DNA from 3 places in the Ottowia cancrivicina genome. Region 2 is predicted to be linked to each of the others. Evidence: predicted binding sites of a transcription regulator. Region 2 holds the regulator's gene; each other region holds the start of a gene.
What was found. The regulator HrcA, encoded in region 2, represses chaperone genes, less so after heat shock. The targets are predictions, from matches to a motif close to TTAGCACTCNNNNNNNNNGAGTGCTAA.

Region 1 (10,211 bases), on a different contig from region 2:
AGAGCAGCCCACTCACGCATGCGGCTTTGCAGGCTCGCCTGCTCGTCCGCGCTCATGCTGCGATAGCTTTGCGCCAAAGCAAGCCAATGGCCTTGCTGCTCGGGACTCATCCCGGGCCACTGGGCGGCCAGCGGAGCCAGGGCGGTTTGCTGCTCCGGCGTGAGCGCCGTCCACGGCTGGGCATGCGCGGCGCAGGCGGCCAGCAGGCAAGCGGCGGCCAGCAAGGAGCGTGGCAGGGGCGGGTATTTCATGGCGAAGGGGCGGCGCAAAAGTCAATGCACGTTGGCTGGCGGCTGGGTCAGACGCAGGTATTGCAGAAAACCCGGGTCTGCGTAGGCTTTGGGCGGCAAGGCATCGGCCACGAGATCGGCATCGACTTCGGCCACGCGCGGATCGGTCAGACGCATTTGCTGCGGCTGCAAGGCCAGCAGGCCTGCCAGCAACGCGGCCAGCGCCAGCGCGGGCGCCAGCCAGCCCAGCCAGCCAAAACCAGGCTCGCCGCCTGCAGCCAGCGCCGCATGGCGGCCTTGCGTCACGATGGCAGACGCGGGCTGTGCGGCGGCGAGCGCAGCGGTTTTGCGCGCGGCCAGCGCCTGCTGGCGCGCGATGCGCAGGCGTTCGCTGACGTCATGCGGCACGCCGCCGCCTTCCAGCCGGGCGGCGATGCGGTTGGCGAATTGGTCGATGCGTTTCTGGGTGGTCATGGCGAAATTCCCTGGGCCTGGAGCGTGCGGGCCAGCGCTTGCGTGGCGCGCGAGCAGTGCGTTTTGACGCTGCCGGCCGAGCAGCCCATGACGGCGGCTGTTTCGGCGACATCCAGCTCTTCCCAGTAACGCAACAGAAAGGCTTCGCGTTGACGCGCAGGCAGCTCTTGCAGCGCCTTTTCAATCAGGCGCAGCACTTCGCGGCGGCTCAGGGAGGTTTCGGCGCTTTCGGCGGCGGCCTCAGCCCCCGCAATGGCCTGGAGCACTTCAAGCGCGTCGGGGCCGCCCTCTTCTTCATCGCCGCCGATCAGATCGGCCGCGCTGGCCAGATGGGCGTCGCGCGTTTTCTGGCGGCGAAACCAGTCCATCGTCTGATTGGCCAGAATGCGCTGAAACAGCAGCGGCAGCTCTTGCGCAGGGCGGTCGCCATAACGCTGCGCCAGCTTGAGCATGCTGTCTTGCACGATGTCCAGCGCCGCGTCGTCATCGCGCACTTGCCAGACGGCACGCTTGAAGGCGCGCTTTTCCACGCTTTTGAGAAAGTCGGAGAGTTCCTGTTCGGTAGCCAAGGGCAATTGCTCAACTCAAGAGGTGCGGCAAATTATGAAGATGCGCGCCGTGGCCGCGCTTTCTGGTTTTGCCAAGACGGCTGCTCCCGCCCCGGTGAAGGCGCTCTTTCATGCGGCAACCCGTCCGTCAAATGCCTGCGGGCGGGCTGGGGCGCGGCAGATGGCCGGAACCACGGTTGGCATCGCAGGCCCTGCGACATCAAAAACAGGAGCAAATCTGGATGTCGAAAATAGTATCTCGCGCAGTTTCCACTAGGACATTATGCTATTGATAAAGGAGCGAAAACTGGCGCCACAGTCTGCGCCTTGCTTCATGCGCCCCGCTCTTTTCGCGCCGGTGTGGCAGAAAGGCGGGGCTGGCAAGGCAAGACGCTTGGGCGCCGCTGCTGCAAAGGCGGCAGGACAGCAGAGGAACGGCCATTCAATCGTCGTCATCGTCATCATCGTCGTCGCCATCCCAGTCCGGTTTTTCATAAATGGCGCTGCCATCGGGCGGCAGGCGCAGCTTGACACGGTAGCCGGCTGGGTTGATGGCTTCGGCTTCCCAGCGGCCATCGTCGAAATCCACGTCATGAATGCGGCGGTAGCCCGCCGAGCGCAGGATGTGGCGCACCTGTGAAGACGAGATGCGGTATTTGTGCTTGCGCGGTTTTTCAGGCGGCGGCATGTAGCCGGGCGTGACCACATAGCCCGGCGGCGCCACGTAGGCCGGGCCGCCAGGCACGACCAGGGCCGATTTTTCTTTGGCGGCGGCCGGCAGCGCCAGCGCGGCCGTGGCGGCCAGCGTGGCCATGGCGATCAGGTTTCTGGTTTTCATGGATGGACTCCTTCGAAAGAAACAGAAAAAACGATGAGCGCATCTTCCGCCGCGCGGTCTGAATGCGGCCTGAAGCGCGCGTTCATCTGTGGTTCATGGCGCCGCGCGGTTTTCATCGCGCGGCTTTCATAATTGCAAGCTGGTTTTGATTGGCACGCAAAGGAGTTTTCCGGTCATGCGCAAATCCTATTTTCTGGCTTTGGCCGCCTTGCTGGCCGCCAGCGCGGCCTGGGCGCAGCCCAAGGGCGGATTGATTGATGTGGCCGTCGAGCGCGTCTGGGCGCGCGCCACCGTGCCGGGCCAGCAGACGGCGGGGGTGTACATGACGCTGAAGTCTGCGGCCCCTGCACGGCTGGTGGGCGCTTCTTCGCCGCTGGCCGAGCGCATTGAAATTCACGAAATGTCGCTGCAAGGTGATGTGATGCGCATGCACGCCACGCCTGCGCTGCCGCTGCCAGCGGGGCAGGCGGTAGCGCTCAAGCCCGGCGGCGGACACCTGATGCTGATGGGGTTGAAGCAGCCGCTGACGCCGCGCGCCGATGTGCCGCTGACGCTCATTTTTGAAGACGGCTCCGGCATGAAAGGCTCCATTGAGCTGCGCGTGCCCGTGCGCGCGCTGGGGCGGCCCGATCCGCAGGCTGCGGCGGAGGATGAATCGGCCAGCGCTCCAGAAAGCGCCCGTCTTTCTCCGGCCGTTCGCGCGCGCTGAAAACAGTGGGTTCGGGTGCGCCGCGCGCGGTATTCTTCATTGCACTTTCTACAACTTCAGGAGACCAGCATGAGCCAGTCTGGCGGCGTATTTGATTTCGGCAAGTTCTTTCCGGGCCTGGACTTTTTCACGGGCAAAGGCGCTTCCGCGTGGCTGATGCCCACCGTGAGCGAGCAGGAGCTGGACAAGCGCATTGCCGAGCTGAAAACGGTGCTGTTCTGGCTGGAGCAAAACGCTGCGGCCATCAAGGCGGGCATTCAGGCGCTGGAAGTGCAGAAGATGACGCTGGCCACGCTGCAAAGCATGAACGTGGGCGCTGCCGAGCTGGCGCGCGCCTTTGCCATGCCAGCGGCAGCGCCCAAGCCAGCCGAAGCGGCCGCTTCCGCGCCGCCGCCTCCGGCGGCAACCCGGGCTGCGCCTGAGGCCGTCAAGCCCGAGCCTGCGGCAGCAGTCAATAGCGCCGTGCCCGACCCGTTGCAGTGGTGGAATGCGCTGACCCAGCAATTCCAGAGCATGGCCGCTGCCACGGCGGCGACGGCCGCCACAGCCGCCAGCGCCATGACGGCGCCCATGGCCCCGCCTGCCGCCAAGGCGGCTGACGCAAAGGCGGCCCAAGCCGTGGACAAGACCGCCGCCCGGCCAGCCGCCAAAACGGCGCCCAGAACCGCTGCAAAGGCCCGCGCGAAAACCGCCGGAACCGCCAAATCCGCCGCCAAGGCGGGCGGCAAGGCAGGCAAGGCCGCAGCGCCCCGCAAAGGCAAGCCGGCCAGAGGCGCAAGCGCCGCAGACTTGTCATGAAGAACCTGCTCATGGCCTGCCCGTGGGGGCAAAAGCGCGGGCCTCGGGCGCTCTGCTGCGTTGCAAACCCTTGCCGGCCACAAAACCCGGCGGCGGTTTGCGCCTTGCGGCCATTCCGATTCGCGGTTCCTCAAGGCCAGACTTCCGGACAGGCTTTCAGGCTCATTTGATTAAGGCCCGCTTGACGGCATGAAGCTTTTTCCCGTTGGCCACGCCACGCACCCGCAGTGGCAAATGGCGGCGCACCTGGCGCTGGCGCAGTTGCGCGCGCAAATGGCGCTGCCCGGCTACGCCAGCAGCCCCACGCTGGGGCTGCTTTACATCACCAGCCCTTACGTGCCCCACGCACAGCATTTGCTGGACTGGCTGGCCGAGGCGCTGCCGGGCGTGCTGGGCTGGGCGGGTGCCGTGGGCGTGGGCGTGGCCGCGAGCAATGCGGAATATCTTGACGAGCCGGCCCTGTCCGTCATGCTCTGCGAGCTGCCGCCAGAGCAGTGGCGCGTGTTTTCAGGCGTCGCTCCGCTGCGCCGCCAGGGCGTTTTTTCTCCGCAGGCCGCCTTGGTGCATGCCGACGCGCACACGCCCGATGTGGCGGGCCTGATTGCCGAGCTGGCCGACTGCACGGCGTGCGGCCATCTGTTTGGCGGCCTGGCGGCCAGCCGGGGCGCTACCGTGCAGATGGCCGCCTCGCGCTCGGGCGGCATGGCGGGCGGCGCGCTGCTGGGCGGCGTGTTCAGCGGCGGCCTCACGGGCGTGGCCTTTGGCGAGGGCGTGCCGCTCATCACCCGCGTCACGCAAGGCTGCCATCCGGTTGGCCCCTGGCACACCATCACGCGAAGCGAAGGCAACATGGTGTTTGAAATCGACGGCGAGCCTGCTCTTGACGTGATGCTGGACGACATGCGAATCGATCTGTGCCAGCCCCAGCAGGCCATGCACGCCGTGCGGCAAATGCTTGTGGGTCTGTGCGACGCGCAAGCAGCCTGCCCCGCAGTCAGTTGCGGCATGAGCGAAGAGCTGGCCCTGCGGCATGGCCGCTTCGGCGCCGATGTGCTGGCGCGCCACCTTGTGGGCATTGACCCCGGCCAGCGCGGCCTGGCCGTGGCTGACGCAGTGCATTGCGGCCAGCGCTTGGCTTTTTGCCAGCGCGACGCCGCCAAGGCCCGCGCCGACCTGCGGCGCATCTGCTCGGGCATTCGGGACCTGCTTGAGCCGGCCTTCATTCCCGCCGAAACCGCCGCCGCGCTGGCTGCGCCGCCGCCGCTGTCGCAGCCGCATCCGGCGCGGCGCATTGCCGGGGCCATTTACGTCAGCTGCGCCAGCCGGGGCGGCCCCCATTTCGGCCATCCGGGCGCAGAGCTGCAAACCATTCGCCAGGCTCTGGGCGATGTGCCGCTCACCGGCTTTTTCTCCGGCGGCGAAATCGCCAGCCGCCGCCTGCTGGGCTATGCGGGCGTGCTCACGGTGTTCGTGGACGAGGCCATCAGCTGAAGCGGCCTGGTTTTTCAGGCACAAATCGGCCCCTGGTCCTAGTGGAATCTGCGCGGGCCGCTATCAAAATCAAAGTATTTCCGCCCTGCTCACCCATCATGATTCTTGACCCCACCCAACCCGGCGCGCTGGCGCAGGCCGCCGACGCCGTGGCCGCCGGCGAGCTGCTGGGCCTGCCCACCGAAACCGTGTATGGCCTGGCCGCCGATGCTGAAAACGCCGGGGCCGTGCGCCGCATCTTCGCCCTCAAGGGCCGGCCCGCCAGCCACCCTCTCATCGTGCACGTGGCAGGCAGCGAAGCGGCCGGGCATTTCGCGCGGCAAGTGCCTGATCTGGCGCAGCGGCTGATGGCCGCCTTCTGGCCCGGGCCGCTCACGCTCATCCTCGCGCGCCGCGAGGGCGTGGCAGACGAAGCGGCAGGCGGGCACACCAGCATTGGCCTGCGCTGCCCCGCGCACCCCGTGGCGAAAAGCCTGCTGGCGGCCTGCGCGGCGCGCGGCGTGCACGGGCTGGCCGCGCCCAGCGCCAACCGCTTCGGGCGCGTCAGCCCCACCACGGCGGCGCACGTGGCAGAAGAATTCGCAGACGTGCTGGTGCTGGACGGCGGCGCTTGCGCGGTGGGCATTGAATCGGCCATCGTGGACTGCACGCGCGGCCAGCCCGTGCTGCTGCGCCCCGGAGCGATTTCGCGCGCCGAGCTGGAAAAAGCGGCGGGCTGCCGCGTGCGCCATCCAGACGAGCTGGCCGCGCCCGGCCCCCAGGCCCCCGGCACGCTGGCCGCCCATTACGCGCCCCGCGCCACGGTGCGGCTGATGGACGGCAAGATGCTGAAAACCGCGCTGGAGCTGCTGGGCAGCGAGGCCGCGCACATTGCCGTGTGGTCGCGCGCCGCGCTGAAATCCGCCTCGCGCAAGCTGATCTTGCGCCGCATGCCCGACAACCCTGCGCAGGCCGCGCACGAGCTGTTTGCCACGCTGCGCGCGTTTGACCAGGCGCAAGTCAAACTCATCTGGGTGGAAACGCCCCCGCCCGAAATCGAATGGGAAGGCGTGCGCGACCGCCTGGAGCGCGCAGCAGCCAGCGCCGCAGGCGCGCGTGAGTGAGCAGAGAGTGAGTCGAGCGAAAACTTCTGCGCCAGGCGCAAGAAAAGTGCAGTCGCATTGCCATGCGCAGTGATAAAACCGGCACCAGCTTCTGGGCCGCCGCAGACTTGGCGGCAGCCGTGGTCAGTTCTTGGTGATGGCCTATCAGTTTTAGCTTCTTGTTTGATAGCGCGAGGTCCCCGTATTCATTGCGACACATGCTGTTTTGGAGGCATTGAATTTGCTCCTCTTTTTGAATTGAAATTATCGTTTTCCGCATCCTGCGGCCCGCTTTTCTCAACCCAGTCAGCAAAGGAGAGACACCATGACTGAAAAAGTAGCTGTCATTACCGGATCAGGCGACGGCCTGGGCAAAGGCATTGCCCAGAGGCTGGCGCAGGATGGCTTCAGGATCGTTTTGTCCGACATCAATGCCGCCACGCTGGAAAAGACCGAGGCCGAATTCAAGTCCGCAGGCCAGGCCGTCACCGCCTTCCGTGGCGATGTGAGCCGCCGCGAAGACCAGTTCGCGCTGGTGCAGCACGCCGTGCAGGCTTTCGGGCGCATCGACGTGTTCGTGAACAACGCGGGCATTGAAGACGTCATGCCGCTGGACAAAGTCACCGCCGCCGACTTTGACCGCGTGTTTGGCATCAACGTCAAGGGCGTGCTCTTTGGCATTCAGGCCGCCGCCGAGCAAATGAAAAAACAGGGCGGCGACCGCATCTGCAAGATCATCAACGCCGCCAGCATTGCCGCGCATGAGTCTTACGACCTGCTGGGCGTGTACTGCGCCAGCAAGCACGCCGTGCGCTCGCTCACCGTCACCGCCGCCAAGGAGCTGGCGCCCTACAAAATCACCGTGAACGCCTATTGCCCCGGCGTGGCGGGCACCCGCATGTGGGACCGCATTGACGAGGAAATGGCCAAGATTCACGGCTGGCAGCCCGGCGAAGCCTTCAAGCGCTTCTCATCCGGCATTCTGATGGGCCGCCCGCAAGTGCCTGCCGACGTGGCCTCGCTCGTGCATTACCTGGCCTCGCCCGACTCTGACTACATGACCGGCCAGGCCGTGCTCATCGACGGCGGCATGGTGTTCCGCTGATGCCGCAGGCGCAGCCCGCGCCCGCCTGAAAAAAGCCGCCGCAAGACGCTTCGCCCTTGCGGCGGCTTTTTTTGCCTGGGCCTGCCCGCAGCGCACCTGGCAGCGGCAACAGCGGTTAGCCAGACAGGCGAATCGTTTCAAGGCGAAAGGCGGCGCGGCGGCAAGGCGCGCAGCGGCGGGGCGAACCGGGCAGACGGGCAGGAAGAAGCGGGCGATGGTGCTTTCTTTGCCAGCGGGGCCTTGAAAGCCCGAAGCCCGCCCCTATCATTGGCACTCGTTGGCGGCGAGTGCTAACAAACCAGCCCGCCGCCATGCATTCAGCCTGGCAGGCCCGCCGCAAGGCCCCTGCCAGTCCTCTTTTTTCAAGCAACCTTTTGAAGGAATGTCCATGAAACTGCGTCCCCTCGCCGATCGCGTGATCGTCAAGCGCCTGGAAAACGAAACCAAAACGGCCTCCGGCATCGTCATCCCCGACAACGCCGCCGAAAAGCCTGACCAAGGCGAAGTGCTGGCCGTCGGCCCCGGCAAGACCAACGACAAGGGCGAAACCAAGGCCCTGAGCGTGAAAGTGGGCGACCGCGTGCTGTTTGGCAAATACAGCGGCCAGACCGTCAAGGTGGACGGCGACGAGCTGCTGGTGATGAAGGAAGACGACCTGTTCGCCGTCGTCGAGAAGTGATTTTTCCTGGGCTGCGCCGCCATCTGCATTCATCCTGCATCCATCTTGCAGCAAATCGCAACATATTGGCGCGCCGCCTGATCCCTTTTGATTTTTGATTTCTGCCGGGCCTGATCCCGGCTTTTTACGGAGATACACACAAATGGCAGCAAAAGACGTTGTTTTCGGCTCTGACGCCCGCGCCCGCATGGTTGAAGGCGTGAACATCCTGGCCAACGCCGTGAAGGCAACCCTGGGCCCCAAAGGCCGCAACGTGGTGCTGGAACGCAGCTTCGGCGCACCCACCATCACCAAAGACGGCGTGTCCGTCGCCAAGGAAATCGAGCTGAAAGACAAGCTCCAGAACATGGGCGCGCAAATGGTCAAGGAAGTGGCCTCCAAAACCAGCGACACCGCTGGCGACGGCACCACCACCGCCACCGTGCTGGCCCAGGCCATCGTGCGCGAAGGCATGAAATACGTGGCCGCCGGCATGAACCCGATGGACCTGAAGCGCGGCATCGACAAAGCCGTGGCTGAACTCGTCGAGCAACTGAAAAAAGCCAGCAAGGCCACCACCACCAGCAAGGAAATCGCCCAGGTCGGCACCATTTCCGCCAACTCGGACGAATCCATCGGCCAGATCATTGCCGACGCCATGGACAAAGTGGGCAAGGAAGGCGTCATCACCGTGGAAGACGGCAAGAGCCTGAACAACGAGCTGGACGTGGTCGAAGGCATGCAGTTCGACCGTGGCTACCTCAGCCCCTACTTCATCAACAACCCCGACAAACAAGCCGCCGTGCTGGAAAACCCCTACGTGCTGCTGTTTGACAAGAAGATCAGCAACATCCGCGACCTGCTGCCCACGCTGGAAGCCGTGGCCAAGGCCGGCCGTCCGCTGCTCATCATTGCCGAAGACGTGGAAGGCGAAGCCCTGGCCACGCTGGTGGTGAACACCATTCGCGGCATCCTGAAAGTGGTGGCCGTCAAGGCCCCCGGCTTCGGCGACCGCCGCAAGGCCATGCTGGAAGACATCGCCATCCTCACCGGCGGCAAAGTCATTGCCGAAGAAGTGGGCCTGTCGCTTGAAAAAGTGACGCTGGCCGATCTGGGCCAGGCCAAAACCATCGAAGTGGGCAAGGAAAACACCACCATCATCGACGGCGCTGGCAAGGCCGAAGACATTGAAGCACGCGTCAAGCAAATCCGCGTGCAAATCGAAGAAGCCACCAGCGACTACGACCGCGAAAAACTGCAAGAGCGCGTGGCCAAGCTCGCTGGCGGCGTGGCCGTCATCAAGGTAGGCGCTGCCACCGAAGTGGAAATGAAAGAAAAGAAAGCCCGCGTGGAAGACGCCCTGCACGCCACCCGCGCTGCCGTGGAAGAAGGCATCGTCGCTGGCGGCGGCGTGGCCCTGCTGCGCGCCCGTCAGGCCGCTGGCGACATCAAAGGCGCCAACCCCGACCAGGACGCCGGCATCAAGCTCGTGCTCAAGGCCATTGAAGCGCCCCTGCGCGAAATCGTCATCAACGCCGGTGACGAAGCCAGCGTGGTCGTGAACAAGGTGCTGGAAGGCAAAGGCAACTTTGGCTACAACGCCGCCAACGGCCAGTATGGCGACCTGATCGAGCTGGGCATTCTGGACCCCACCAAAGTCACCCGCACCGCCTTGCAAAACGCCGCTTCCGTGGCCGGCCTGATGCTCACCACCGAATGCATGGTGGCCGAGGCCCCGAAGGAAGAAACCCCTGCCGCCCCCGGCGGCATGGGCGGCATGGGCGGCATGGGCATGGACATGTAAAGAGCCAGCCCTGCCGGGAGTCAAGCGCCTCACCTCGGCGCTTGCCCCGCGCCCAGTCTTCAAAGCTGCCAGTCCTTCGCGGGCTGGCAGCTTTTTTATTGGGCGCGGTTTTCAGGCTGTTTCCCGATATTGACTTAAATCTTCGGCGGTTTTCGTGGGAATAAATTCAATTATTTGGTATTCCGCCACGCCTTCGCGGTGAAATGGATCTTCCCGAATCAGCCTTTCCACCTGTTCCCGATGATCCGCCTTCACCAGGATAATGCCGCCCGTGCGCGGCTTTTTGCGCCCCGACATCAAAAAGATGCCCTCTTTGTAATACCGTTCGAGATACGCAATGTGCTCGGGCAAACAGGCTTCGACTTCCGGCAATCCTTTAATATATTCCAATGATACGATAAACATTTGTTTTCCTTTGAAAATGGCGGCCATTTAATCGAACGCCGCCTAAAAACGCCGCTTCAAAATCACAGG
Region 2 (10,211 bases):
CCGGTGCGGTAGGGCTGCCCGAAGCGCCAGCGCCAGATGCCCACCGCCGCGCCGGTCAGGACGGCCACGCAGCCGAGCGCGGCCAGGGTGTCGATGATGAGCGCCCACCACGCATCCCACGCGCCGCCCCGGAACATGTAGAGCCAATGCAGCCAGGAGCCCAGGTAGTTCCAGCCGCGCTCGCTGCGCGTGGCGTCGCGCACGACCTCGCCTGTGCGGCTGGAGACATACAGCTGCGTGCCCGCCGCGTCATGCAGCTGCACGTGGTGCAGCGGGCGGTGCGCGTCCAGCGCGGCGGAATGGGTGTGGGCGTCTTCTTCCACCAGGCCCAGATAGGAGACGGCAGCGGGCGGCGCTTGCGTTGATTCGGCGGCGGCCTCTTCAGCTGCCCACGCAGCGGCGCTGGCCAGGGCGTGGCGGGTGTCGAACGGCTGCGAATCCAGCCGCTGGCCGGTGTGCGCGTCGATCAGAATGGGCGGCACAGACTGCGGTCTGCGGCCCGCCATGCGGCCGTCTGCGCCAGACATGTCAGGCGTGGCGAAATACACCGCCTGCGCGCTGCTGCTGACGGCCAGCCGCAACGCAGCCAGCGGCTGATGCACGCCCGCCGCCTCCAGCGCCTGCTGCGGCGCCAGCAGCCCGGCCTGCCCTTGCAGCGGCGGCAGGTGCGCCAGCCGCTCGGCTTCGGTGAGCTTGGGGTGGCCCACATACATCATGACCATGCCGGAGACAAACCAGCACACAAACAGCCAGCTCAGGACAATGCCCAGCCAGCGGTGAACGAGGAACGGCCAGCGTTTGGGGTGAAAGTTCATGAGGGCCTTGGCAGACGTTATTCAGAAACGCCATTTCACGCCGATTTCATAGCTGCGCGGCGGCGCCAGCATGGCCTGTGTTCCGCTGTAGTGCACGGCGTGGGCATACAGGGCGTTGGTGGCGTTGCGCACGCGAAAGGTGATTTCGGTTTGCGGGCTAGCTTGCCAGGCGGCTGACAGATCAAGCGTGGCGTAGGCGGGCAAGGTGGCGGTGTTGGCGTCGTTCACGTACACGCGCGAGAGGCGGCGCAGCCAGGCGTCGAACTGCCAGGCGGGAGCGGGCCGCCAGCCTAGGCCAAGGTTGAGGGCGAGGGCGGGCGTCATGGGCGGGCGATGGCCGTTGTAGGAGACGGGCGGGTTGCCGCTTTGGTAGTCGTCATAGCGCGCCCGCACCCAGGCAGCGTTGGCCTGTAGCTGCCACTGTGGCGCGGGCCGCCAGGCGGCAGTGAGTTCCAGTCCGCGCGAAGACTGCTGGCCAATGGCGATGCGGTCGGCGGGGCGCTGCGGGTCAGGCACGAAAACGTTGCGCTTGCGGATGTCGTAGAGCGCCACCGTCCACTCGCCTCTGCCTTCCCAGAGCGATTGCTTGACGCCTATTTCCGCTTGCCGGGCCGTGGTCAGACGCAGCTGGCTTTGCTGGGGGTTGGCCAGCAGCAGGGTGCTGCCCGGCTCGGCAGCAGTGGACAGCGATGCGTAAAGGTGCAGGTCCGGCACAGCCTCATACACCACGCCTGCGCGCCAGGCGGTGTAGCGGTGCGTTTTGCGCGCCTGCGGGTGGCCGCTGCGGTCCAGCCAGAGCCAGCGGCCCTGAATGCGTTCGTGCCGCAGACCGGTCATGAGCTTGAGTTGCGGGGTGATTTCCAGCAGGTCTTCCAGATAAAGACTGGCCTGGCGCACGGTGGTTTCTCGTGCGGGCGTCTTGGCGCGGCCCACGCTGCCGAAGCGGGTGACGACAGGAGGCTGCCAGGCGCTGACTTCATCGCGCCCGCCGTAATCGTTGCGCCAGGAGGCAAATTGCAGGCGGCTGAGGTCCACGCCCGCCAGCAGGCGGTTGGGGCGGCCCGCGATCTGGTTGCGGCGCAGCACGTCAAGCCGACCGCCGATGAGGTCGCGGTGGTGGTCCAGATTCACCCATGAAGAGCGCTGCACGCGCTGGCTGGCCGGAGCGGCGCCGCCCAGCCAGACGAATTTTTCGATATTGCGCCAGTCGCTGAAGCCCTTGAGCGCGTAGAGGCGCCCGTCCACTTGCCAGCCGGGGGCGGCGTCCCATTGCAGGTGGACGCGCAGCCAAGTGTTGCGCGCCTTGAAGATGCCATCTTCAAGCTGGTTGTAGTTGATGTGGCGCAGCGCTCCGGCCAGGCGGCCATTGATCAGAGGCGTGCCGTAATAGACGTTGCGGGTGTTGTCGCTGGCGTGATCCAGTGCCAGCGTCAGGCGCAGGCGTGCGCTGAAGCGGGCCAGCAGCGAGGCGTTGAGCTGGTTTTTGACCGTGCGCACAGCCTGCACGGGGCTGTGGGCATGAGCGCCCGCGTAGTCCAGCCGCCAGGCCAGCGTGTCCGCCTTGAGCGCGCCGCCCGCGCCTAAGTGCAGGCGGTGGGCGCGGTGACTGCCCAGGCTGTAATCCAGCTCCGGACGCTGGCGCTCGAAGCTGGCTTCGCGCGTGATGAGGTTCACCACCGCGCCCGTGCCCCAGGCCCCATGCAGCACGGAAGAGGGGCCGCGCAGCACTTCGATGCGGGCGAGGTTGCCGGTGTCAAGCACGCGGCTGGACGTGACCGCGCCGCCCGGAATAGGCAGGCCGTTGTAGAGCAAGCTCACGCCGCCAGCGAAGCCGCGCGCCGAAAAGGAGGCGGGCGAACCGGGGGTATGGCTGGCGCTCAGGCCCGCCGCCTTTTCGGCTGCTTCGAGTACGGTGCGGTCGCCGCGCGACTGCATGGCGGCCCGGCCCAGCACTTCAACGCTGGCGGGAATGTCCTTGATGGGAGCCTCCAGCCGCGAGGCGGTGGCCGCCGCCGACTCCAGCGGCACGGTGCGGCGGGCCAGGGCATCGCCATCGTCTGCGCCGTCCTCCACACCACTGGCCGCAACGGTGACGGCGGGCAGGCTGGCCTCGGCATAGGAAGAAGCATTTGAGAAGGGGCGCTGCGGGTGTTTTTGCGGAAGGTTCTGTGCGGCGGCAGGCAGCGCCAACAGGGCGGCGCTCAGGGCGCAGGAGGCGGGGTGAACTCGCATGGCAATTCCTTCGCGGCGCGTAGGCCGCTCATGCTCATTGAAAAAAGGAGCGGATTTAGCGGGGTCAAAAACGGCTCTTGCGCCCTTTCCACTAGGACCTCATGCTCCAATTAGAGGAGCAAAATCAAAGGGCGGAGCAAGACGCGAGCGGAATGAACGCCCGCGTCTGGGCGCTTTGGCCGGGTCAGAAGGACAGGTGCAGCGTCAGATCAAACGCACGGGGCGCGCCGAGGTAGGCCATGTTTTTGCCTGAACCCATTTCGGTGGCGTAGACCTTGTCGGTGGCGTTGCGCACGCGAAAGTCCAGCGTGGCGCCGGGGCGCATCTGCCAGCTCAGGCCCAGGTCAAGCAGGGTGTAGGCGGGCCAGTGCAGGGTGTTGGCCGCGTCGGCATAAATCTTGCTGACGTGGCGCAGGCCTGCGCTGGCTTTGAGCGCGGGGGTGATGCCGTAGGTGACCCAGAGGTTGGCGATGGTGTCGGGCGAGTTGGTGGGGCGTTTGCCTGCCATGGAGACGCCGTTGATGTAGAAGCTGTCGTACTTGGCGCGTGAATGGCCTATGTTGCCTTCCAGCAGCCACCTGGGCGTGGGGCGCAGGCTGATGGCCGCTTCCACGCCGCGCGAGGACTGCTGGCCCACGAGCAGGGTCAGCCGCCGGTTGTTGGGGTCTTGCGTGGCAAGGTTTTTGCGCGTGATGTGGTAGGCGGCGAGGGTGGCCGCGCCTTGCCCGTTCCAGAAGCTGAACTTGGCGCCGGCCTCGAACTGGCGGCCCTTGGTGAGGTCGGTGTAGTTGAGCAGGGCGTCGGCGGAGGCAGTGGTGAGAATGCCTGCTGGCGGATCGGCGGCCGTGGCGTATTGGGCGTAGAAGGTCATGCCGGGCGAGGCGTCCCACACCAGGCCCAGCCGCCCGGTGGTGGGGTGGTAGTTGCGGCTGAGGGTTGCAGGGTTGCTGGCGGTGACGCGGCCGTGGTTGGTCAGGTGCAGCCGCAGGCGCTCATGCCGCAGGGCCGTGACGAGATGCAGGCCGTGGACGAGCGCAGTGCGGTTTTCGGCATACAGCGCCAGGGTTTTGACGCGGTTGGTGCGCAGCGGCACGAGCATGGGGGAGAGGCCCGGAATGGTGAAGAAGCGCTCGGTCTGGAAGTTCCAGGGATCGACGATGCTCACGTAGTCATCGTCGTATTTCGGATAGCGCGTCTGGCGGTTGTGGCTGATGTCCAGGCCAAAAGCCCAGTCGCTGGCGCGGCCCGCGATGGCGCTTTTCCACACGCCGTCAATACGGTTGCCCACCAGGCGCTGCTCATGGCGCTGCAAGAGAGCGTCCACGCGGCGCACGGCAGTGTTGGTGCTGTTGAACGAATAAACCTCCACGTTGCGGTAGTCGCGCCGCGCGTCATAGGCATAGAAGGTGTTTTTCAGGCTGAAGGCGCTGCTGGCCTGCCATTCGGTCACGGAGCGCAGCCACTGCACGCGCTGGGCATAGACGCCGTCGATGCTGTTGTAGTTCTTGAAGCGCGTGGAGCGGTCAATGCGGCCCACTGCGCCCACGGGCTGGAGCAGCGGAGTGCCCCAGTAGGGGCGGTCCACGTGCTCGGTCTGGTATTCATACGCCAGCAGATGCGAGAGGGCGGGCGTGAGGTCGCTCAGCAGCGAAGTGGCGATTTGCGTGGCGCGCGACTGCATGCCTTCCACATGGCTGTGCGCGCGGCGGTGGTTCACGTCCAGCCGCAGGTGGTGGTCGCCGTGGCGTGCGCCCTCGCCTGCGATGCGGCGGTTCAGGCCCACGCTGGCTTCGCCCAAGCGGTGGCTGCCCAGGCGCAGGCGGCCTTCGGTGATGGGGGTGCGCTCGGCGGTTTTGGTGACGTAGTTCACCGTGCCGCCCACGCCGCCCGCGCCATACAGAAAGCTGGAAGCGCCGCCGATGGCTTCGGCGCGGTCGTAAATCCAGCTGTCCACCGGGCGGGCGGCAATGCTGTATTGCACGTTGATGCCGTTGAAGAGGTGATTGACGGAAGCGCCCGTGAAGCCCCGGTAGCTGGAGCGGATGGCGCCGGGCGAATCGCTGGCGGTGGCGCCCGGAACGCCTTGCAGCATTTCCTGCGTGGTGCGCGCGCCGCGCGCCTCGATGCTGGCGCGGTTCACCACGGTGACGACGGCGGGCGTCTGCCGCGCTGTCAGCCCCAGGCGGCTGCCGGTGTAGGAAGGCGTATCAAGCAGGACCTTGGCGGGTTGCTCCTGCGTGGAGTCGTCCACGACGACTTCTGGCAGGGCGGCCTGGGCTTCGGATTTCTTGCCGTCGCGCGGGGCGCGGGCATCTTCAGAGGACTGGGCCAGGGCAGGCGCGCACAGCAGCGCCAGAGCCGCACCCATCGCCACAGGGTGGAGGCGAAAAACAGAGAGGTTGAACATGAAAAAAGGAAAAGACGCGTTGCAGGGCAAAAAAAATGGCCTCGAAAGGCGGGCCATGTGTGCTTGGCTGCAAGGCGGCCGGGCGGGCGAGCGCATCCACAGAAACGAAAGAGAGATACGCCTGTGCGCCAGGGGTCGGAAAGCGCGGCAGGCGTATAGAAAGCCTGCGCTAACCCGCCACGGACGCCTCGCCTGCAGGAGGCCCCCGCGCAGGCAGTGGCGGTCCCGCCAGAGCGGCGGTCCGTGGCGCTGGCTTCAGCGCAATGAGCTGCCCCTGGGGCACGGGGCTTGGCTCGAAAACGTGCGCAAATGGCGTGGGCAGCATGACTGCCAGGCACATGGCGCAATCCAGTGTGTGGTGATGCAGGCTTTCGCCAAATTTCTCGCCGTTTTCAGTGACGAAATACGCCCCATCGGCGGCGCACACCAGCTGCATGGGCTTGGGGTGGACGATGGGCGAAAGCCCCGCCACCGCCAGCGTCAGCGCGAACCACGCCAGCGCCAACCGGGCTAGCCGGTTCATGCGGGTGAGTGCGCGCAAGGTCTGCATACTGGAAAAGGAATAAGGGCGCTTAGATTCTAGGGGGAGAGTTTGCATATCATCGCGCGCCGCCTGATGATCGGTCTTCAAAATTGACTTGTGTCAAGTTACAAAATGATGATTTCCCACGATGGCGGGTCAGCCATTTCTGGCGATCTGCTTTTGCGCCTGCACGCCAGCGCCCCCCTGCCGCCGGGTGGCGTGGCGCTCATTGGCGCGGGGCCGGGCGACCCCGAGCTGCTCACCTTGCGCGCGCTGCGGCGGCTGCAACAGGCCGACGTGGTGCTGCACGACAACCTGGTGTCGCCCGCCATTCTTGACTTCGTGCCGCCGCGCGCAGAGCGTATCAACGTGGGCAAGCGGCCCGGCCATCACTCCTGGACGCAGCAGGCCATTTGCCAGTGTCTGGCTGACAAGGCCCTGTCGGGTCTGCGCGTGGCGCGCCTGAAAGGGGGCGATCCCTTCGTGTTTGGCCGGGGCGGGGAAGAAATGCAGGCGCTGCTGCCGCTGGGCATCAGCGTGGAAGTGGTGCCGGGCATCACCACCGCGCTGGGCGCAGCGGCCGCGCTGGGCTTTCCGCTCACGCACCGCGACTTCGCGCAAAGCTGCGTGTTCGTTACCGGCCATCTCAAGGATCACAGCGTGCGGCTGAACTGGCCCGCGCTGGCCCAGCCCCAGCAGACCGTGGCCATCTACATGGGCGTGACGGGGCTGGAGGCCATTGCCCGCGAATTGCAGGCCGCCGGCCTTGCCGCCGCCACGCCAGCGGCGCTCGTTCACCGTGTGACCTGTCCGCAGCAGCAGGTGTGGTTCAGCACCCTCGCCGATCTGCCCGAAACGGCGCGCCGCCACGCCGTCAAGCCGCCTGCCTTGCTGGTGATTGGCGAAGTGGTGCGTCTGGCGGCGCAATGGCCCGCTGAACAGCATCAGAAAGAGGAGCAAATTCAAAGGGCATAAAAAGCCGTTTTGCGCAGGTTCCACTAGGATTCAATGCTATGAATCAAGGAGCTGGGCCGTGCCCGCCTGCCCGGCTCTGCCCATTTGAGGCGCAGGCAAAAGGGGCGCATTGGATTCATGCCGCGCCGCAAAAGAAAAGGGGTTGCGAAAGCCGCAACCCCTTGATTTGACTGGTAGGGCGTGTTGGACTTGAACCAACGACCAAGGGATTATGAGTCCCCTGCTCTGACCAACTGAGCTAACGCCCCCTTTTGAGAATCTGTTCCGAGAACGGATGAAGGGCGCGAATTCTAGCGACAGCCCTGCGTGTTCAAGGCATTGCTGACCAGGCGGGCCGTGATGTCCACGATGTCAATGACTTTTTCGTAAGGCATGCGCGTGGGGCCGATGACGGCCAGGGTGCCCACCACCTGCCCGTCGGCCTCGTAAGGGGCGCTGACCACGGAGAGGTCTTCCACCGGCACGGTCTGGCTTTCGCCACCGATGAAGATGCGCACGCCGGCGGCGCGGCTGGAGGTGTCCAGCAGGCGCATGAGCTGGGTTTTCTGCTCGAACAGATCGAACGCGCGGCGCAGCTGGTTCATGTCGCTGGAAAAGTCGCTCACGGCCAGCAGGTTGCGCTCGCCGGCAATCACCACGTCGCCTTGCGCCTGGTGCATGGCTTCGCTGCCGGCTTGCACAGCGGCATGCATGAGCTGGGCGACTTCGCCGCGCAGCGTTTCCACTTCCTGCTGAAGGCGCTCGCGCACTTGCTCGATGGCCATGCCGCCGTAGTGCGCGTTCAGGTAGTTGGCCGCTTCGGCCAGTTGGGCCTGCGTGTGCCCGGCTTCGGTAAAGAGCACGCGGTTTTGCACGTCGCCATCGGGCGTGACGATGATGAGCAGCACGCGCCGCTCGGAAAGGCGCACGAATTCGATGTGGCGGAAAACGGATGAACGCCTGGGCGCCTGCACCACGCCCACGAATTGCGACAGGCTGGAGAGCAGCTGCGCGGCGCTGGCAATCACCTGCCGGGGCTGGCCGGCGGGCAGCTCCGTGGGGCATTCAGCCGGCCATTCGGCAAGCCGCTCGGCGGGCGCGTCATCGGGCGCGGCCTTGGCGGGGCGCGCGGTGAGCATGGTGTCCACAAACAGCCGGTAGCCGCGCGCCGTGGGCACGCGCCCGGCGGAGGTGTGCGGACTGGCAATCAGGCCCAGCGCTTCCAGATCGCTCATCACGTTGCGAATGGTGGCGGGCGACAAGTCCAGCCCCGCCGCGCGCGAAAGCGTGCGCGAGCCAACGGGCTGCCCCTCGGCGATGTAGCGCTCAATCAGCGCCTTCAGCAGCACACGGGAGCGGTCGTCAAGCATGGGCGGCGATTTTAGGAAGCTGTCCACAATCTGCCCGTGGGCGCGAAAAGCGCGGAATCGGGCGCTCTGCGGCGCTGCAAATTCTTGATGGACCACAAGGCCCATCTGCGCCTTGCAGCTCATTCCGTTTGCGCACTTTCAGCCCTCACGGCCAGAACATGAACAGTCTCTGAAAGTCATGCCCTCCGCGCTCCCTGATGCCGCTTTTGATGCCGCTTTTGACGCCGCTTTTGACGCCGCCCCGGCGGGCGAGGCCCTGCCGCGCCGCATCGCCCATCTGGACATGGACGCCTTTTATGCCAGCGTCGAATGGCTGCGCTACCCGCAGCTCAAGGGCCTGCCCGTGGTCATCGGCGGCGGGCGGCGCAACGAAGCGCGCATGCTGCAAGAGCTGAATGCGCGCTACCCCGAAAGGCGCTGGACGGGCGCTGACATGGCCGCCGTGCCCGTGGACTTCTTTCCCCGCCTGGCCAGCTACGCGGGCCGGGGCGTCATCACCACCGCCAGCTACGCGGCGCGGCAGTTCGGCGTGGGATCGGCCATGGGCCTGATGAAAGCCGCGCGCCTGTGCCCGCAAGCCCTTTTGCTGCCGGCGGACTTTGACGAATACCGCCGCTGCTCGCGCGCCTTCAAGGCCGTCATCCTTGAAATCGCCCCCGTCATGCAAGACCGTGGCATCGACGAAGTGTTCATCGACTTCACCCACGTGCCCGGCGGCCAGCGCGAAGGCGGGCGCGTGCTCGCGCGGCTGCTGCAAAAAAGCATCTTCGAGGCCACGGGCCTGACTTGCTCCATCGGCGTGGCCCCCAACAAACTGCTGGCCAAAATGGCCAGCGAATTCAACAAGCCCAACGGCATCAGCATCGTGCGCGAAGCCGACTTGCAGCCGCTCATCTGGCCGCTGCCATGCCGCAAGATCAACGGCATCGGCCCCAAGCTCGATGCGCGCCTGCAAGCGCTGGGCATCCGCACCATTGGCGAGCTGGCCGCGCGCGAGCGCCTGTGGCTGATGCGCCATTTCGGCCCCACCCACGGCGCCTGGCTGCACGACGCCGCCTGGGGGCGTGACGACCGCCCCGTCACCACCCACAGCGAACCCGTCAGCATGAGCCGCGAAACCACCTTCGAGCGCGATTTGCACGCCGTGGCCGACCGCGCCGAGCTGGGCGCCATCTTCACCCGCCTGTGCGAGCAAGTCGCCAGCGACCTGGCCCGCAAAGGCTACGAAGGCCGCACCATCGGCATCAAACTGCGCTACGCCAACTTCAAAACCGCCACGCGCGACACCACCGTGGAAAGCTACACGCAAGACGCCCGCCGCATCCGCCAGGTGGCCGGCCAATGCCTCAAGCGCGTGGACCTCACGGCGCGCCTGCGCCTGCTGGGCGTGCGCGTGGGCACGCTGCGCAAGGCCGGCACGCCCGCCAGCGCCCCGGCCGCCGCGCCAGCCGAAACCGGCTGGCTTTTCTGAACAGGCTCTGCCGCCTGCGAACAGGCGCTCAAGCCCGCAACGCCTCTGCACTTGGCCGAAGCACATCAAAAAAAGGAGCTAATTCAAGGGCGGAAAAAACCGTTTTGCGCTCTTTCCACTAGGACATCATGCTATGGATAGAGGAGCTGAATTGAGGCGCTCTCCGCATCCATCTCCTGCCTGCCGCCCAAGCCAGCGTGGCCAGCGCCACGCGCCCGGCAGGCCGCCCGAGGCCGGGCTTGGGCGCCCATGCCCATAGACAGGCGTTGCAGGCATTGGACAGATTCTGAAGAGCGGCCATCAAAGGCCACGGCATCGCCCCGGCCCCGCAGCGCCTTGGCGGCAGACGGCTTGGCCGCTGGCCGCCTGCCTGCCTGCCTTCCGCCCAAGGCCGCTGAAACAGGCCGCTCGTGCGCCGGCAACCGCCCGCAAACCCAGG
Region 3 (10,211 bases), on a different contig from region 2:
ACGCCCTGAAGGGCTACAACCGCGCGCGCCTTTCAAAAGACGTGGGCGCGGGGCTGACGGTGGGCGTGGTAGCGCTGCCGCTGGCCATGGCCTTTGCCATTGCGTCAGGGCTGAAGCCCGAAGCGGGGCTGTTCACGGCCATCATTGCCGGCTTCATCGTGGCGGCGCTGGGCGGCAGCCGGGTGCAAATTGGCGGGCCGGCGGGGGCGTTCATCGTCATCGTCTATGGCATCGTGGAGCGCTACGGCGTGGGCAACCTCATCATCGCCACGGCCATGTCGGGCGTTTTTCTGTTCCTGATGGGGCTGCTGCGGCTGGGTACGCTGGTGCGCTTCATCCCGGTGGCCGTCATCATCGGCTTTACCAACGGCATCGCGGTGCTGGTGGCGCTGTCGCAAATCAAGGACTTTCTGGGCCTGCGCATCGCCAAGATGCCGGGCGACTTTTTCGGCATCGTCAGCACGCTGTGGACGCATCTGGACACTTTCAACGGCTGGGCGCTGGCGGTGGCGGCAGCCTCGCTGGCCGTCATCGTGCTTTGGCAGCACGGCGGCGGCTGGCTCAAAACGGCGCGCGTGCCCGTCATCGGCCCCATCCTGCCCTTTGGCAGCAAGCTCTCCAGCGTGCCCGGCTCCATCGTGGCGCTGACGCTGGCCACGGCGGCGGTGGCCGCTTTTGATCTGCCGGTGGAAACCATCGGCACCCGCTTTGGCGGCATACCGGCGGCGCTGCCCGCCTTCGCGCTGCCTGATTTCAGCTGGGGCACGGCGCGCTACATGCTCATGCCCGCCATCACGCTGGCGCTGCTGGGCTCCATCGAATCGCTGCTGTGCGCGCGCGTGGCCGACGGCATGATTGACGACCGCCACAACCCCAATCAGGAGCTGATGGCGCAGGGCATCGCCAACTTCGTCACGCCCTTTTTCGGCGGCATGCCCGCCACCGGCACGATTGCCCGCACCGTCACAAATGTGAAAAGCGGCGCCACCAGCCCCGTGGCAGGCATGGTGCACGCGCTGGCGCTGCTGGCCGTCATCCTCGTGGCCGCGCCGCTGGCTTCTTCCATTCCGCTGGCCACGCTGGCGGCCATTCTCATGTTCGTGGCCTGGAACATGGGCGAGTGGCGCGAGTTCGCCCGCCTGCGCAGCTACCGCATGCCCTACCGCGTGACGCTGCTGGCCGTTTTCTTGCTCACCGTGGTGTTTGATTTGACGGTGGCCGTTGAATTCGGCATTGCCGCCGCGTGCCTGACCTTCATCTACCGCATCTCCAGCCTCTCGCGCGCCGAACAGCTGGACGCCGCCACCACCCCGCGCCTGGCCGGGCACGAAGGGCAGCTGCAAGTCTGGCGGCTGTATGGCGCGCTGTTTTTCGGCGCCACCAAAGTGCTGGAGAACATGGAAGACCACCTGCCCGCGCGCGCGCTCGTGCTGGACCTCAAAAACGTCATCTACGTGGACTCCACCGGCGCCGAAGCGCTGGTGCACCTGGCCCGCGCCTGCGCGCGGCGCGGCGTGCGCCTGATCGTCAGCGGCCTGATGCACCAGCCGCTGGACATAGCCCGCCGCACCGGCTTTGCGGCCCAGGTTCAGCAGCAGGGCGAAGACTGCCTGCAACCGGATGTGGGCCGCGCCCTGGATGAGGCGCTGGCCAAGCTGGCGCAGCAGGCTTGAGGCCCCGCGCCGCAGGCCCCTGCCGTCCGCGCTCTATTGCGTTCTATCGCGCACCGCCGCCTCCTGCTGCGCGGCCAGCAGCCTGGCGATGGCTTGCGGGTAAATCAAGTGCTCTTGCGTGAGCACGCGGGCGGCCAGGGTTTCAGCCGTGTCGTCCGGCAAAACAGGCACGGCGGCCTGCGCCAGGATTTGGCCGTGATCGAGCTGCGCCGTAACCTGGTGCACCGTGGCCCCGGCCACTTTGCAGCCCTCATCCAGCGCGCGCTGATGCGTGTGCAGCCCGGCAAATGCCGGCAGCAGGCTGGGGTGAATGTTGAGCAGCCGCCCCGCGTAGCGGGCCACGAAACCGGGCGTGAGAACGCGCATGAAGCCAGCCAGCGCCACCAGCGCGGGCCGGTGCGCGTCCACCGCCTGCGCCAGCGCGGCGTCAAACGCCTCGCGGCTGGCATGCGCCGTGTGATCGACCACGGCAGTGGCAATGCCCTGCTCGCGTGCGAACAGCAGGCCCTTGGCGTCAGGCCGGTTGCTGATGACGGCGGCCACGCGCGCGCCCAGCCGCTCGCTCCATTTCTGCTGCCGCGCCGCCTGCACGATGGCCGCCATGTTGCTGCCCGTGCCCGAAATCAGAATGACGATGTTCTTCATGGGCGGAATTATCCGGACTGCCCCTGGCGCGCAAAGAAAGCAGCGGAAAGCACGGAGCCGCCATGCAGGGCCGGACGGCAGGCTGTTTCAGCTCCTGATTCAATAGCATGACGTCCTAGTGGAATAAGCGCAGGTGCCGATTTCAACCCTCTTCAATTCGCTCCTTCTTTTGAAGATATGACGCCGCGCCAGGCCAGGCCGTCATCCCCCTTCGCGCCCTCCGCTCCTTTCACCCGGCATGCCCCGGGAACCTGCTCATGGGCAGGGCCTGAACAGGCGCTTTGGGCAGTTTCTCAGGCAAAGCCGCACTGCCGCCAGGCTTCAAAAACCGTAACGGCCACGGCGTTGGAGAGATTGAGACTGCGCTGGCCCGCGCGCATGGGCAGGCGCAAGCGCTGGGCAGGCGCGAAGGCGGCGAGCAGATCAGGCGGCAGGCCGCGTGTTTCCGCGCCGAAAACAAGACAGTCGCCCGGCGCAAAGGCGTTGTCGTGCGCCAGGCGCCCGCCGCGCGTGGTCAGGGCGAAGCACCGCGCGGGATCAGGCTGGCGGGCGGCGAGAAAAGCGCGCCAATCCGCATGCCGGCGCACGTCGGCCCACTCGTGGTAATCCAGCCCGGCGCGGCGCAGCAGGCGGTCGTTCATGGAAAAGCCCAGCGGCTCAATGAGGTGCAGCGTGCAGCCCGTATTGGCCGCCAGGCGGATAACGTTGCCGGTGTTGGGCGGAATTTCGGGTTCGACCAAAACGATGTGAAACATGGCGCGAATTGTCCGCGCGCCGCCTGTCCGCAAGAGCAGCCAGCAGACCAGATTGAACGCGCAGGGCTGGACAAGCAAGAATGATGCGCTCCTCAATCCATAGCACGGTGTCCTAGTAGAAACTGCGCGAAGCCGCATTTCATACCCCTTGAATCTGCTCCTCTTTTCAAGATGCACGACGATGACGCGGGGCAGTTGAATGCCCCTGCCCGGCCATGAAAAAGCCGCCCGGGAGGGCGGCTTTTCTTCAGGTAGCGGATAGGGATGGGCTTCAGGCGTATTCGGCCAGCGCCTTGCGCATTTTTTTCATGGCGGCCACTTCAATCTGGCGGATGCGCTCGGCGCTGACGCCGTATTCGGCGGCCAGTTCATGCAGCGTCATGCCGCCGCTGCCGTCATCGCGCACGTTCAGCCAGCGTTCGCTGACGATGCGGCGGCTGCGCTCGTCCAGGCTTTGCAAGGCGGTGGCAATGCCTTCGGTGGCCAGGCGGTCGCGCTGGGCGGCTTCGATCATGGCAGCAGGCTCATGGCTGGCGTCAGACAGCCAGGAGATGGGGCCGAAGGCGTGGTCGCCGTCATCGGCGGGCGCGGGGTCAAGCAGCACATCGCCGCCAGCCATGCGCGCTTCCATCTCGCGCACTTCTTCGGGCTTGACCTTGAGTTCTTCGGCCACGGTGAGCACCTGCGCCTGCGTGAGCGTGTCGCGCGGGGTGATGTCGGACTGGGCGTCTTCGGCGCGCAACTCGTGCTTCATGGAGCGCAGGTTGAAAAAGAGCTTGCGCTGCGCCTTGGTGGTGGCGAGCTTGACGACGCGCCAGTTCTTGAGGATGTATTCGTGGATTTCGGCCTTGATCCAGTGCAGTGCGTAGCTGACCAGGCGCACGCCCTGATCAGGGTCAAAGCGCTTGACGGCCTTCATCAGCCCCACGTTGCCTTCCTGTATCAAATCGCCATGCGGCAGGCCGTAGCCCAGATACTGGCGCGAGACGGAAACCACCAGCCGCAGGTGTGAAAGCACCAGGCGGCCCGCCGCCTCCAGGCTGCCGCTGCTGCGCAGCTCGCGCGCGGCTTGCTGCTCTTCTTCTTGCGTGAGCAGGGGCAGGCGATTGACGGCGGTGATGTAGGCATCCAGATTGCCCAACGAGGGCACCACGGCCCACGGATTGGCCACGGCAACGGCGGTGGATGCTTGGGCGGCAGGGGCGGAAGCCGGCATGGAAACAGGGGCAGAAGCAGGCAATGCTGTGGTTTTCTCGGTCATATTGGCAAAAATGTTAGCACTCCCTTTGGAAGAGTGCCAAAAAGGAAGTTCAACCGTGGTTGTGCAAAGGTTTGTAAAACGCGCGGTCCGCTCTTGATTCATCTCCGGTTTGCCCCGTTTGTTTGATGGCGGCAGGGGTATTTCGCTGTGCGATGATTACTCACTATGCCTCGCAGGCCAGCAGGCCACATATCGTTTGTTACGACCCTTGCAGGAGATGCCTTCATGTCAGAAAACCCGAAAAACCTTTCCGGCGCCCCCATCGTGGATACGGATGAGCAGGAAACAAAAGAGTGGCTGGATGCGCTGTCCGCCGTGATTGACCGCGAAGGCGCAGAACGCGCGCATTTTTTGATTGAGGAAATGCTGGAACACGCGCGCCAGCACAGCATTGATCTGCCGTTTTCGGCCACCACGGGCTACGTGAACACCATTGAGCCGGATCAGGAAGCGCGTTGCCCCGGCAATATCGAGATTGAAAAGCGCCTGCGCGCCTACATGCGCTGGAACGCAATGGTGATGGTGGTGCGCGCCAATCGCCTGCATCCGGCTGACGGGGGCGATTTGGGCGGCCACATTGGCTCTTTTGCCTCGCTTGCTTCCATGCTGGGCGCGGGTTTCAACCATTTCTGGCACGCCGAAAGTGAAGGGCATGGCGGCGATCTGGTTTATTTGCAGGGCCATAGCTCGCCCGGCATTTACGCCCGCGCATTTCTGGAAGGGCGTATCACCGAAGAGCAGCTGAACAACTTCCGCCAGGAAACGGGCGGCAAGGGGCTGTCCAGCTATCCGCACCCCAAGCTGATGCCGGAGTTCTGGCAATTCCCCACCGTGAGCATGGGGCTGGGGCCGCTGATGGCCATTTATGAAGCGCGCTTTCTGAAATATCTGCACGCGCGCGGCATCGCCAATACGGAAAACCGCAAGGTCTGGGCCTTTCTGGGCGATGGCGAGATGGACGAGCCGGAGAGCCTGGGCGCCATCGGCATGGCCGCGCGCGAGGGGCTGGACAACCTCATCTTCGTCATCAACTGCAACCTGCAACGGCTGGATGGCCCGGTGCGCGGCAACGGCAAGATCATCCAGGAGCTGGAGGGCGACTTCCGGGGTGCGGGCTGGAATGTCATCAAGCTCATCTGGGGCAAGGGCTGGGACGATCTGCTGGCGCGCGATAAAAGCGGCAAGCTGCGCCAGCTGATGATGGAAACGCTGGATGGCGAATACCAGGTCTACAAAGCCAAGGACGGCGCTTACGTGCGCGATCATTTCTTCGGCAAATACCCCGAAACCGCCAAGCTGGTGGAGCACATGAGCGACGAGGAAATCTGGAGCCTGCGCCGTGGCGGCCACGAGCCGAGCAAGGTGTATGCCGCCTTCCATGCTGCGCAGCACCACAAAGGCCAGCCCACCGTGCTGCTGGTGAAAACCATCAAGGGCTACGGCATGGGCAAGTACGGCGAAGGCAAGAACACCATCCACCAAACCAAGAAGCTTGACGATGAAGGCGTGCGCTACATGCGCGACCGCTTCAGCATCCCCGTGCCCGACAGCGAGCTGCCCAAGCTGCCCTACTACAAGCCAGCGGACGACACGCCCGAAATGCGCTATTTGCACGAGCGCCGCAAAGCCTTGGGCGGCTACCTGCCGCACCGCCGCACCAGGGCCGACGAGCAGTTCACCGTGCCCGCGCTGGAAACGTTCAAGGCCGTGCTGGAGCCTACGGCGGAAGGCCGCGAAATCAGCACCACGCAGGCCTACGTGCGCTTTCTGACCCAGCTGCTGCGCGATCAGGCGCTGGGGCCGCGCGTGGTGCCCATCGTGGTGGATGAATCGCGCACATTCGGCATGGAAGGGCTGTTCCGCCAGATCGGCATCTACAACCCCAAGGGCCAGCTCTACACGCCGGTGGACCGCGACCAGGTCATGTACTACAAGGAAGACAAGGCCGGGCAGATTCTTCAGGAAGGCATCAACGAAGCGGGCGGCATGGCCAGCTGGATTGCCGCCGCCACGAGCTACAGCACCTCGAACCGGATCATGATTCCGTTCTACGTGTACTACTCCATGTTCGGCTTTCAGCGCTTTGGCGATTTGGCCTGGGCGGCGGGCGACATGCAGGCGCGCGGCTTCTTGCTGGGCGGCACTTCGGGCCGCACCACGCTCAACGGCGAAGGCTTGCAGCACGAAGACGGCCACAGCCAGGTGCAGGCGGCGCTCATTCCCAACTGCGTCTGCTACGACCCCACTTTCGCGCATGAAGTGGGCGTAATCCTGCACCACGGCCTCAAGCGCATGGTGGAAAAGCAGGACAACGTCTTCTACTACATCACCCTGCTGAACGAGAACTACGCCATGCCCGGCCTGAAGGCAGGCACCGAAGAGCAAATCATCAAGGGCATGTACCTGTGCAGCCCCGGCGCACAAGCGCCCGTGCAGCGCGTGCAGCTGCTGGGTAGCGGCTCCATCCTGCGCGAGAGCCTGGCCGCCCAAGCCCTGCTGGCGCAGGACTGGGGCATTGCTGCCGATGTGTGGAGCTGCCCCAGCTTTACCGAGCTGGCCCGCGACGGCCAGGACTGCGAGCGCTGGAACATGCTGCATCCCACGGAAGCGCCGCGCGTGCCTTTCGTTGCGCAGCAGCTGGGCCGACATGAAGGGCCGGTGGTCGCCTCCACCGACTACGTGCGCAGCTACGTCGAACCCATCCGTCCTTTCATCCCGAAAAACGGCGATGGCTCGGCGCGCAGCTTCAAGGTGCTGGGCACCGATGGTTTTGGCCGCAGCGACTTCCGCTTCCGCCTGCGCGAGCACTTCGAGATCGACCGCCATTACATCGTCGTGGCGGCCCTCAAGGCCCTGTCGGAAGAAGGCAAGCTGCCCGCCAGCAAGGTCGCCCAGGCCATTGCCAAGTACGGCATCAAGGCCGACAAAGTCAATCCCCTGCATGCCTGACCCGACGCACCCAGAGAGGACAACCCCAAATGGCACAAATTGAAATCAAGGTTCCAGACATTGGCGACTTCAAGGACGTCGGCGTGATCGAGCTGCTGGCCAAGCCCGGCGACGCTGTGCAGGCTGACCAGAGCCTGATCACCGTGGAAAGCGACAAGGCTTCAATGGAAATTCCTTCCAGTCATGCTGGCGTGCTCAAGGAATTCAAAGTGAAGCTGGGCGACAAAGTGAGCGAAGGCAGCGTGATCGCCATCGTGGAAGCCGCCGCAGAAGCAGCGGCTCCCGCGCCCGCCGCAGCCGCACCGAAAGAAGAGCCAAAAACGGCCCCAGCGCCCGCCAGCCAAGCGCCAGCCGCTATCAAAACGGAAGCGCCAGCCGCCCCGGCCGCTCCTGCCGCTCCCGCCCCGGCAGCCGCCGCGCTGGACAACACGCGCCCGGCCATCAACCAGCCCCAGGGCCTGCCCCACGCCAGCCCCAGCGTGCGCAAATTTGCGCGCGAACTGGGCGTGCCGCTGGCCGAAGTGCAGGGCAGCGGCCCCAAAGGCCGCATCACGCAGGAAGACGTGCAGAAATTCACCCAGGCTGTCATGTCTGGCACCCTGCAAACGCAGGCGCAGGCCGCGCGCGGCGGCATGGGCGGCGCAGGGCTTGATTTGCTGCCCTGGCCCAAGGTGGACTTCGCCAAGTTCGGCCCCATCGAGCGCAAGGAGCTTTCGCGCATCAAGAAAATCAGCGGCGCGAACCTGGCGCGCAACTGGGTGATGATTCCCCACGTCACCAACAACGACGAGGCCGACATCACCGAGCTGGAAGCCTTCCGCGTGCGCACCAACAAGGAAAACGAAAAGAGCGGCATCAAAGTCACCATGCTCGCCTTCGTCATCAAGGCCGTGGTAGCCGCGCTGAAGAAATACCCTGACTTCAACGCCAGCCTTGACGGCGACGCGCTGGTTTACAAGCAGTATTTCCACATCGGTTTTGCCGCCGACACGCCCAACGGCCTGGTCGTGCCCGTGCTCAAAAATGCCGACCAGAAAGGCATCCTGCAAATCAGCCAGGAAATGGGCGAGCTGGCCCAAAAAGCGCGCGAAGGCAAGCTGGGCAGCGCCGACATGCAAGGCGGCTGCTTCACCATCAGCAGCCTGGGCGGCATTGGCGGCACGCACTTCACGCCCATCATCAACGCGCCTGAAGTGGCCATCCTAGGCCTGTCGCGCAGCAGCCTCAAGCCCGTGTGGGACGGCAAGCAGTTCGCGCCGCGCCTGACGCTGCCCCTGTCGCTCAGCTATGACCACCGCGTCATCGACGGCGCGGCGGCCGCGCGTTTTAATGCCTACCTCAGCCAGGTGCTGGCGGATTACCGCCGCATCCTGCTTTGATACGTTTCTGGCCGGAAAAGCCATTTCGGAAACCATTGGAAAACCGAATGCCCGGCCGCCCGCCGGGCATTTTGTTCAGCCAGACAAGGAGGCGGCATGACATTTCCCTATCCGGTGCATTACGTTCCTGGCGCGCAGGCGCTGGAAAAACGGGCGCAATTACAGCAAGAAAATGGCGGCTTTGCCGTCATTTTGGGCGACGATGAAAGCCTGGAACGCATTCAGGAAAATTTTGAATTCCACAACAAAAAATCTCCGCAAGAGCTGATTGCGCAAGCCCTTGAAATCGATGCGCTGGAATGGTTTGCCAGCCAGCAGGCCGATATGGATGCTGACGCCGAAGAATGGCTGGACGTGGGCGCCGCCAGCATCAGCGCCCCGCATGGCGCAGAACCGCCCGAATGGCCCGCATCGCCCGAAGAAGCGCACGGCGAAATTCGCAGCCACCGCAGCATCCTGACGGGCCGCTTTCTCGACACGGCCGCCCTGGCTTGCATACCCGCGCAAGAAAACTGGCAAATTCCCTGCTACCTGAAACTGGGCGGATGGAATGCATGCCCCCTGCCTGCCGAAATGGCCGCCATTTGCAAATTCTGGCAAGAGCGCCATGGCGCGCAAATCGTCTGCGCCACGGCTGACGTGCTGGAAATGCAAGTGGCCCGCCCGCCCCAAACAAAAGAAGAGGCCCTGGAGCTAGCGCAGCAGCAATATCTGTTTTGCAACGATATCGTTGATCAGGGCGTGGGCGATGTTGAATCGCTGGCGAAAACCCTGCTGTATTCCCCCGTCTGGTATTTCTGGTGGGATTGATTCCAGCGCAAATCGCCATTCGCTTTTTCCAATTCTTTTTTCCATTCATTCCAGGCCCCATGCCCTGCGCCACTGTCAGGCCCTTTGATGCAGACCGCCCAAGCGCCGCTTCGCACGCTCCGGCGCAATGGCAGGAACTGCGCACGCCCGTGGGCGTGTTCGACGCGGGCATCGGCAGCTACGCGGTGGCCCGGCTCATCCAGCAGCGCTACCCGTGGCAGGACGTGATCTATCTGGCCGATCGCGCCAGCTTCCCCTATGGCGGCAAAACCCATGCCGAACTGGGGCGCGTGGTGGGCGCAGCCATTGCCCGCCTGGCGGACTGGGGCGCGCGCGCCGTGGTGCTGGCTTCCAACGCGCCTTCCGTCATGGTGCTGCAAGAGTTGCAAGCCTTCAGCCCCGTGCCCGTGCTCGGCGTCTATCCGCCAGTGCGGCAGGCGCTGGCGCTCTCGCGCAGCAGCGAAGTGGCGCTGCTGGGCGTGGCCTCGCTGGTCAGCAGTCCGCAAATTGCAGCCTACGTGCAGCGCGAAGCGGCGGGCCGCGCCGTGCGCGTTGTCAATGCCTCGGCTCTGGTGGCCTTGGTGGAAAGCGGCGCGTTCCTGAGTGACGCGGCCGGCACGCAAACCCAGGTTCATGCCTTCATGCAGGCGCTGCTGCGGCAGCACCCTGGTGTGGATGTGTGCACGCTTTCCTCCACCCATCTGCCTTGGCTGCGCGCTTTTTTCGAGCAGGCCGCGCC

Region 1: groES (co-chaperone GroES) is a predicted target of HrcA. The motif match lies at 7,543-7,569, and genes of this name have one in related genera.
Region 3: rpoH (RNA polymerase sigma factor RpoH) is a predicted target of HrcA. The motif match lies at 4,348-4,374, and genes of this name have one in related genera.

The regions. Positions count from the first base shown of each region.
Region 1 covers NZ_JARVII010000017.1:33,190-43,400, reverse strand. The annotation lists gene QB898_RS08915 (DUF3106 domain-containing protein) at 1-251, opposite strand, end outside; gene QB898_RS08910 (DUF3619 family protein) at 273-704, opposite strand; gene QB898_RS08905 (RNA polymerase sigma factor) at 701-1,273, opposite strand; gene QB898_RS08900 (PepSY domain-containing protein) at 1,695-2,090, opposite strand; gene QB898_RS08895 (copper chaperone PCu(A)C) at 2,266-2,799, shown strand; gene QB898_RS08890 (PhaM family polyhydroxyalkanoate granule multifunctional regulatory protein) at 2,869-3,597, shown strand; gene QB898_RS08885 (FIST signal transduction protein) at 3,787-5,088, shown strand; gene QB898_RS08880 (L-threonylcarbamoyladenylate synthase) at 5,187-6,191, shown strand; gene QB898_RS08875 (acetoin reductase) at 6,496-7,275, shown strand; gene groES (co-chaperone GroES) at 7,664-7,954, shown strand; gene groL (chaperonin GroEL) at 8,097-9,737, shown strand; gene QB898_RS08860 (YciI family protein) at 9,849-10,169, opposite strand.
Region 2 covers NZ_JARVII010000006.1:94,363-104,573, forward strand. The annotation lists gene QB898_RS04660 (PepSY domain-containing protein) at 1-815, opposite strand, end outside; gene QB898_RS04665 (TonB-dependent receptor) at 837-3,047, opposite strand; gene QB898_RS04670 (TonB-dependent receptor) at 3,232-5,454, opposite strand; gene QB898_RS04675 (DUF2946 domain-containing protein) at 5,624-6,004, opposite strand; gene cobA (uroporphyrinogen-III C-methyltransferase) at 6,110-6,952, shown strand; tRNA gene QB898_RS04685 (tRNA-Ile) at 7,124-7,200, opposite strand; gene hrcA (heat-inducible transcriptional repressor HrcA) at 7,243-8,424, opposite strand; gene QB898_RS04695 (Y-family DNA polymerase) at 8,480-9,772, shown strand.
Region 3 covers NZ_JARVII010000005.1:27,148-37,358, reverse strand. The annotation lists gene QB898_RS03920 (SulP family inorganic anion transporter) at 1-1,673, shown strand, start outside; gene purN (phosphoribosylglycinamide formyltransferase) at 1,707-2,318, opposite strand; gene QB898_RS03910 (tRNA (cytidine(34)-2'-O)-methyltransferase) at 2,612-3,073, opposite strand; gene rpoH (RNA polymerase sigma factor RpoH) at 3,345-4,289, opposite strand; gene aceE (pyruvate dehydrogenase (acetyl-transferring), homodimeric type) at 4,560-7,283, shown strand; gene aceF (dihydrolipoyllysine-residue acetyltransferase) at 7,280-8,662, shown strand; gene QB898_RS03890 (DUF4253 domain-containing protein) at 8,759-9,472, shown strand; gene QB898_RS03885 (glutamate racemase) at 9,532-10,211, shown strand, end outside.